Regions from separate parts of the Pseudomonas sp. KH_017 genome, predicted to be linked through region 1. Evidence: riboswitches for the same ligand, from Rfam matches in the RefSeq annotation. Region 1 holds a riboswitch; the other holds the start of a gene.

Region 1 (4,078 bases):
CCAACCACAGGTTCTGGATCGCGCAGGACAACGAAGCCATGTCCATTTCCGGCAGCGTGCGGCGGCCGAAGATATGTTGCTCGCGGTCGTCCATCAGTGCGGCGACCAGTACCTCGGCGCAATCGTTGATGCCCTCCACCTTGAGCTTCATGAACTCATCGCTGCGCTCGCCGAGGGCTTCGGCGGTGCGGATGCGCTCTTCTTCCACCAGGGCCTGGATTTGCCCGCGCAAGGTGCGATCAGTGATGCGGATGAAGCGCCAAGGCTGCATCAGGCCGACACTGGGAGCCTGATGCGCGGCCTCGAGCAGGCGCCGCAGCAATTCGGGCTCGACGGTGCCGCCGCTGAAGTGGCGCATATCGCGGCGTTCGGCGATGGAACGATAGACCGCTGCGCGTTCGGCTTCAGAGAATGCGTTGTCGCTCATGGCCTCTTCGCGAGCAAGCCCGCTCCCACATTTGAAGGTGAGCTGCCTGAAGAAACGCAATCCCCTGTGGGAGCGGGCTTGCTCGCGAAGGCGGCTTCAAGGTCAGGCGCAAACAGCGCGGCAATCGCCGAAGGGTTCGACGGAAAATAAAAGTGCACATAAGAGGCGGTCATCCGCCCCTCACGGTAGACCGCCTCCGCTCCGCGCCCGCCGTTAGGGCTCAAGCCCCGGGCAATCGGCGCCAGTTCAGTGGTGGTCAGCGAATGGTGATAGGTGTGCCCGCGCAGCGAACCTTCCGGCAGTTCCACCGCCTGCAACGCCAGCGCTGCCAAACGCTTTTGCATCACCGCATCACCGGCCAGCAAGCCAACCAGTTCGGCGCGAGTGCCCTCGACATCGGTCAGGGAATCGAGCAGATACAGCATGCCGCCGCACTCGGCGAGCAACGGTTTGCCTGCCCTGTGGTGGGCGCGGATCGCGTCGAGCATCGCGGTGTTTTGCGCCAGCGCGACATGGTGCAGCTCCGGGTAACCACCCGGCAGATACAGGCTGTCCGCCTCCGGCAACGCACGGTCGCGGATCGGCGAGAAGAACGACAACTCGGCGCCCATCGCCCGCAGCAGATCCAGGCTCGCGCCGTAGGTGAACGCAAAGGCTTCATCGCGGGCGACGGCAATGCGCACACCGGCCAGCAGCGGTTCGGCCGCGATGACATCAGGGGCGGCGAATTCGACTGCCGGTGGCAGCGCGACCTCGCAACTGCTGGCCAGGGCATCGGCCGCCGCATCGAGGCGCAGGTCGAGATCGTTCAACTCACTGGCCTGCACCAGCCCCAGGTGCCGGCTCGGCAATTCGATCCCGGTTTCCCGGGACAGCGCGCCGTACCAGCGCAAACCTTCAGTCAGGCTGCCTTCGAGCAGTTGCGCGTGGCGCAGCGTGCCGACACGATTGGCCAGCACGCCGGCGAACGGCAAGTCCGGCTGATATCGCGCCAGCCCCAGGGCCAGTGCGCCGAAGGTCTGGGCCATGGCGGTGCCATCGATCACACCCAGCACCGGCACACCGAAATGCCGCGCCAGATCGGCGCTCGACGGCGTACCGTCGAACAACCCCATGACGCCTTCGATCAGGATCAGGTCCGCTTCAGCGGCGGCTTCCCACAACAACCGGCGACTCTCCTGCTCGCCGACCATCCACATGTCCAGTTGATACACCGGCGCACCGCTGGCGCGTTCGAGGATCATCGGATCGAGAAAGTCGGGGCCGCACTTGAACACACGGACCTTGCGCCCCTGATTGCGATGCAATCGGGCCAGCGCTGCGGTGACGGTGGTCTTGCCTTGGCCGGAAGCCGGCGCGGCAATCAATACCGCCGGACAGTGCCGAGGCTGACTCACAATTCGACGCCTTTCTGCGCTTTGATCCCGGCTTGAAAGGCGTGTTTGATCACGCCCATTTCGGTGACGGTGTCGGCCATCTCGATCATTTCCGGCTTCGCGGCACGACCGGTGACCACCACGTGTTGCATCGGTGGTCGGGCCTGCAAGTCGCTGAGCACCTGATCGAGATCGAGGTAGCCGTGCTTGAGGGCGATGTTCAGTTCATCCAGCACCACCAGGCCGATGGATGGATCGCGCAGCAGTTCCCGGGACACCGCCCAGGCGGCTTCGGCGGCGGCGATGTCGCGCTGGCGGTCCTGGGTTTCCCAGGTAAAACCTTCGCCCATCACGTGAAAGCGCACCTGCTCGGGAAAGCGCCGGAAGAACAACTCTTCGCCCGTGCTGTTGCGGCCCTTGATGAACTGCACCACGCCGCATTGCATGCCGTGCCCCATGGCGCGGGCAAGCATGCCGAAAGCCGAACTGCTCTTGCCCTTGCCGTTGCCGGTCAGTACCAGCAGCAGGCCACACTCGTTCGGGGAATTGGCGATGCGCTCGTCGATCACGGCTTTTTTGCGCTGCATGCGCGCCAGATGGCGTTCGTCACGATCAGGGGTATCAGTCATGGGGGAGCTCTCCGTTTAGGCAGGAATAACGGCGGGCAGGCACAAGAATAGAAGGCAACAAGCCTGGCATCGCCCACCGTGATGCCGCTGGATGAATCAGGCCGGTCTCCGGGCTCATGAGTGGCGCGGGGCCAGACCGTGCGCCTTCCCGCATCAAATCGACACAGTGGCATCACACACAGTTTTCACTCATTTACCGTTGCGGGGGCAGCGCCGGAATTGCGGGCCTTCGACCAACAGAAGGACTCACTCACCGGCTTCCCTGTTTCACTCTGTCGACCCAAGCCACAGAGCACCTGAAACAAGCCGCGAAGGTTAGAGGGTTGGGGGTGGAGCGTCAATTAAAGCCGGGAGGCCATCGACCGAATAACTGCCATCAATCAATAAACTGACGTCAATCTTGTGCCACGCTCTCAGCAGTGATATCAAAGAGCCACAAACTCACAACACAACAACAAGGGTGAGCCCATGCAAGGCATGATCATCAGCAATCCAAAGCTGGAATTCCTGCGCCCGGTGCTCGAGCGCTGGTTCGAATGCATCGACCGTTACAATGCCGTCCGCGGTGATGGCGACACACCGTACTGGCACGACGAAAAGGCCAATCTCGGACTGCTGTCTGCCGCCGCCTGGATGGCCGAGATGGTCACGCTGCAACAAGCGCCCACCCGCAAACAGACCGAAGAAGGCGAACGCAACAGCCGCGCCGACCTGCTCCTGGCCTCGCCCGAAACCCGCGCCTACATCCAGACCAGCCAGCGCTGGCCACGGGTCAACAGCCTCAACCTGTCCCAGGCCTTGCTCGACATCGCCAGCGATGCGAAGCGCCTGAGCCACGCCAGCGACCTGAAACTCGGCTGCCTGTTCGTCGCCCCGCAAAAAGCCCAGCAGGGCGCCACACCGGAAGAACTCCAGGACATGGTCGACGACCTGCAAAAGGAACACAGCTGCGCTGTCGCCTGGTATTTCCCTTATGCCTACCGCAAGTTGCGCAACGAAGCCGGCAACTATCACCCCGGCATTGCGGTGCTGTTCAAGGAAGCCCGCGGCTGAGGGTTGAACCATCGCACGACAACGCTTCTCTATGATTAGAACAAGGCATTCATAGGGAAGACCAGCATGCGCACGCCCCCGCTCGTTCTCGTTATCGCGCTTGGCGCAGGGCTCGCCGCTTGTGGCGAGACCTCCCGCCTGCAAGTCTCCGACGGTACCGGCCCATCACCCCGACTACCAGAACCCAACAAGACACTGGTTCCGACCGTGAACATCGCCCCGGCCATCGGCTGGCCACAGGGTGCGAAACCCGTCGCCGCCACGGGCACTCAAGTGGCCGCTTTTGCCGAAGACCTGGATCACCCGCGCTGGCTTTATGTGCTGCCCAATGGCGACGTGTTGGTAGCGGAAACCAGTGCACCACCCAAACCCGAAGACGGTAAAGGCATTCGCGGCTGGGTGATGAAGAAAGTCATGGGCCGTGCCGGAGCCAGGGTGCCCAGCGCCAACCGCATCACCTTGCTGCGCGACAAGGACCACGATGGCGTCGCGGAAACCCGCACGGTGTTTCTGCAAAACCTCAACTCGCCCTTTGGCATGACCCTGGTCGGCAATGACCTGTATGTGGCCGACACGGATCGTCTGCTGCGCTT
Region 2 (4,078 bases), 1.1 Mb from region 1:
GCATCGCCAGGTCACGGGGGCCGAGGCCCTGTTCGCTGGCGCGCCAACCCGGTTCGTTGTCCTGGGCGCAAATCGCCTGGATCACCGGAATATTGCGGCGAAACGGGCGCAGATGCGGTGCTTCAGGACTGGATTGGGCGAAGCCGGTGGTGTTCAAAATCACCGAGACGCTGGCCTCATCCAGCCAGTCCTCGACCACGCAAAGACAACCGGGCTCTTTCAGGCTGGCTAGCGCGATCGGCAACGGATTCAACCCCGCGGCCTGCAAGCGCTGGCAAAAAACATCAATGAAAGCCGTGTTCGCCGCCTGCAAATGCGAGCGGTAAAACAGCACCGCCGCCACCGGTTGACCCGCTTGCCAATCGGCTTGCCAGTCGCTCAGTGCGGCGCAGTGTTTGTGCGGATGGTAAATCGCCGTGCGTGGCAGGGTTTGCGGCTCGCCCCAGCTGTAATCACGCGCCAGCCAGCGGTTGGCCAGGCAGCGGAAGAAATCGAGGGCGTTGCCCATGCCGCCCTGGCGCAAAAACTGCCAGAGCCGGTCGCGATCCTCGGCACCGACGGTGCTCAGGTCACTGAGCTCCGGGTCCGGGCGATCATCACCCGGCACCAGAATCACCTGCACGCCGCGCTGCGACAGCTCGACCAGGCGCTCGATGCCGTAACGCCAATAGGCGATGCCGCCGTGCAGCGAAATCAGGATCACCCTGGCGTGACGCAGCACTTCATCGACGTACAAATCGACCGAGGCATGGTTCTGCACCTGCATCGGGTTGGCCAGGCGCACGCTCGGGTAATCGTCGGGCAACTGCTGCGCCGCTTCGGCGAGCAGCGCCAGGCTGGAGTCGCCGCTGCACAGGACCACCAGCTCGGAGGGGGTTTGTCCAAGGTCGGCAATGTTGTCATCCGACACGAAACCGCCGGGCTGGGTCCTGAGCAGGTGCATGGCTTACACGCTGAGCGCGGCGCGCAATTGCGCTTCGAGAACAGTGGAGTCCAGTTCCTGGCCGATCAGCACCAGGCGGGTGACTCGCGCTTCTTCAGCGCCCCACTGGCGGTCGAAGTGCTTGTCGAAACGCGTGCCCACGGCCTGGATCAGCAGGCGCATCGGCTTGTTCGGGATCGCCGCAAAACCCTTGACCCGCAGGATGCCGTGCTGGACCACCAGTTGGGTCAGCGCATCCAGCAGCAGACTTTCGTCGGCTTGCGGCAGTTCGATGGAGATCGAATCGAAGGCGTCGTGATCGTGGTCGTCATGATCATCGTCACCATCGTGATGATGGTCGTGGTGGCTGTGACGGCTGTCGATGTGTTCTTCGGAGCCGGCACCCAGACCGATCAGCACGTCCAGCGGCAGGCGACCGCTGCTGGCTTCGATGATTTTCACCGCTGGCGGCAATTCCTCGGCGACTTCCAGGCGCACGCGGGCCAGGTCCGCCGGGTTGATCAGGTCGGTTTTGTTGAGGATCACCAGGTCAGCGCTGGCCAGTTGGTCGGCGAACAGTTCGTGCAGCGGCGACTCGTGGTCCAGGTTCGGGTCGAGTTTGCGCTGGGCGTCGACCTGATCCGGAAACGCGGCGAAGGTGCCGGCGGCCACGGCCGGGCTGTCAACCACGGTGATCACCGCATCCACCGTGCAGGCGCTGCGGATTTCCGGCCACTGGAAGGCCTGCACCAGCGGCTTGGGCAGGGCCAGGCCGGACGTTTCGATGAGAATGTGGTCCAGATCGCCGCGACGGGCCACCAGTTCGCGCATCACCGGGAAGAATTCTTCCTGTACGGTGCAGCACAGGCAGCCGTTGGCCAGTTCATAGACACGGCCGTTGGCTTCTTCTTCGGTGCAACCGATGGAGCACTGCTTGAGGATTTCGCCGTCGATGCCCAACTCGCCAAATTCGTTGACGATCACCGCGATGCGGCGACCCTGGGCGTTGTCGAGCATGTGCCGCAGCAGCGTGGTTTTACCCGAGCCGAGAAAGCCGGTAACGATGGTGACGGGGAGTTTGGCCAGTGTTTTCATCGGATGCCCTATGGCTAATGTGACGGGCATACGGGACGACGACCGACAACGCGGACGCGCGTGCCTGAAGAGTTCGCCACCGGATCACCCCGCCCGGTTGAAAGTGAGAATCTGTGACGAGGCAGGTCTCCTGGCTGACGGTGTGCCGGCCTTGAGCCTGGCATTCGCTGCGCCTTCCCGCCGGCCTCATGGTTTGAGCCTGCAGTGGCGTGGCAACGAACATCACCGTTCACAGTTGCGGGGGCAGCCGCGGCATCGACCGCGTTCCCTTCTTAGCTTCGGCAAACGCCGAAGAACCTCGAAAGCGCAAGGCTACGCATGGTCTTGGGGCGGGTCAATGTTCACTTGAAATCGGCGGTGATCCCTTCGCGAGCAAGTCGAATCGTCGCACCGCCGCTCCCACATTGAATCGGGTTCTTTCATGGGGATACGGTAAAAGGTGGGAGCGGGCTTGCTCGCGAAGGCCACGCCTCGGTTCCGAATTGAGAACCCTTGCCAATTGACGCCCAACCCCCGCCCATGCTCTCCTACACACCTTGTTACGGGTGCCCTTCACAGGGTGAAACGGGAAACCGGTGAATCATGTGCTTTACTCTTAAGCCATGTCAGTCCGGTGCTGCCCCCGCAACGGTAAGCGAGCGAAGCGTCAGATCCACTGTGCCACTGCGGCATGGGAAGGTGATGCTTTCAGGTTCAGGCCCAAGCCTTTGCCCCTCGTGAGCCCGGAGACCGGCCCGCAACACAAAGTGACCAGTACGGTCACTGAACCAACAAACCCGCGGTGGGCGGGCGCTGTTTGAAACCTTGCGCGCCTGGTCGTGCGGGTTTTTGCATGCGCTCTTATTCCCCGCTGACAGACCAGAGGGAAACGCCATGTCGATCATCAGCAGCGCCGAACACACATCCGCGAGCACCACCTCAACCCTGACCCAACGTCTGGCCGCCGCCGTCTGCGCGTCGATCCTGGGCGCAAGCCTTGTGTATTTCGCCGGTTTCTCGCACATCGAAGCGGTGCACAACGCCGCCCACGATACCCGTCACAGCTCCGCGTTCCCGTGCCATTGAGAGCTGTCGACATGATCAAGCGTATTGCGCAAACCGCAGGTTTCACCGGGCTGCTGGCCGCCCTGCTGCTGACCCTGCTGCAAAGCTTCTGGGTCGCTCCGCTGATTTTGCAGGCCGAGACCTACGAAAAAACCGAACCGGCCGCTGTTGCAATGCATGAACACGCCGACGGTGCGATGGCTGCCCATACCCACGACGCACAAGCCTGGGAGCCGGAAGACGGCTGGCAGCGCGTGCTGTCGACCACCGGTGGCAACCTGGTAGTGGCCGTCGGTTTCGCCCTGATGCTGGCCGGCCTGTACACCTTGCGTGCGCCGACCAAAACCTCGCAAGGCCTGCTCTGGGGCCTGGCCGGTTATGCGACGTTCGTGCTCGCGCCGACCCTCGGCCTGCCACCGGAACTGCCAGGCACCGCTGCCGCCGATCTGGCACAACGGCAACTGTGGTGGATCGGTACCGCCGCCTCCACCGCCGTCGGTATCGCCCTGATCGTGTTCAGCCGGCACTGGCTGATGAAAGTCCTCGGCGCGGCGATCCTCGCCGTTCCCCATGTGATTGGCGCACCACAACCGGAAGTGCATTCGATGCTCGCTCCAGAGGCGCTGGAAACCCAGTTCAAAATCGCTTCGCAACTGACCAACGTGGCGTTCTGGCTGGCCCTGGGCCTGATCAGCGCCTGGTTGTTCCGTCGCAAAAGCGATGGCCAATACCACGCATGACGGATATCAGCACAGCGCCGACCCTGGTGGTCGGCCTGGGCTGCCAGCGCGGCTGCCCTGTCAGCACGTTGCTGGCGCTGCTCGATCAGGCGTTGGAGGCACACCAGATTGCTCGTCATGAAATCAAGGCGCTGGCCAGCATCGATTCGAAGCGCGACGAACCTGCGCTGATCGAACTGGCTCAGCAGCTTGGCCTGGAATTGATGTATTTCAGCAGTGAACAACTGGCCGCTTATGAACCGCAACTCAGTCATCAATCGCAAATAGCGTTTGAACG

What was found. A riboswitch is a leader RNA that binds a small molecule or an ion and turns the genes downstream of it on or off. The one in region 1 is predicted to bind cobalamin.
Region 2: linked by a shared signal. The riboswitch ahead of cobW (cobalamin biosynthesis protein CobW) and the one ahead of cobO (cob(I)yrinic acid a,c-diamide adenosyltransferase) in region 1 are both predicted to bind cobalamin.

What each region holds. Positions count from the first base shown of each region.
Region 1 covers NZ_CM174509.1:1,774,112-1,778,189, reverse strand. The annotation lists gene bluB (5,6-dimethylbenzimidazole synthase) at 1-427, opposite strand, end outside; gene AC3IT6_RS08085 (cobyrinic acid a,c-diamide synthase CobB) at 424-1,824, opposite strand; gene cobO (cob(I)yrinic acid a,c-diamide adenosyltransferase) at 1,821-2,432, opposite strand; cobalamin riboswitch at 2,515-2,747, opposite strand; gene AC3IT6_RS08075 (hypothetical protein) at 2,901-3,485, shown strand; gene AC3IT6_RS08070 (PQQ-dependent sugar dehydrogenase) at 3,552-4,078, shown strand, end outside.
Region 2 covers NZ_CM174509.1:2,832,987-2,837,064, reverse strand. The annotation lists gene cobN (cobaltochelatase subunit CobN) at 1-943, opposite strand, end outside; gene cobW (cobalamin biosynthesis protein CobW) at 947-2,017, opposite strand; cobalamin riboswitch at 2,121-2,333, opposite strand; cobalamin riboswitch at 2,544-2,769, shown strand; gene AC3IT6_RS12875 (CbtB domain-containing protein) at 2,891-3,082, shown strand; gene AC3IT6_RS12870 (CbtA family protein) at 3,094-3,801, shown strand; gene AC3IT6_RS12865 (cobalamin biosynthesis protein) at 3,798-4,078, shown strand, end outside.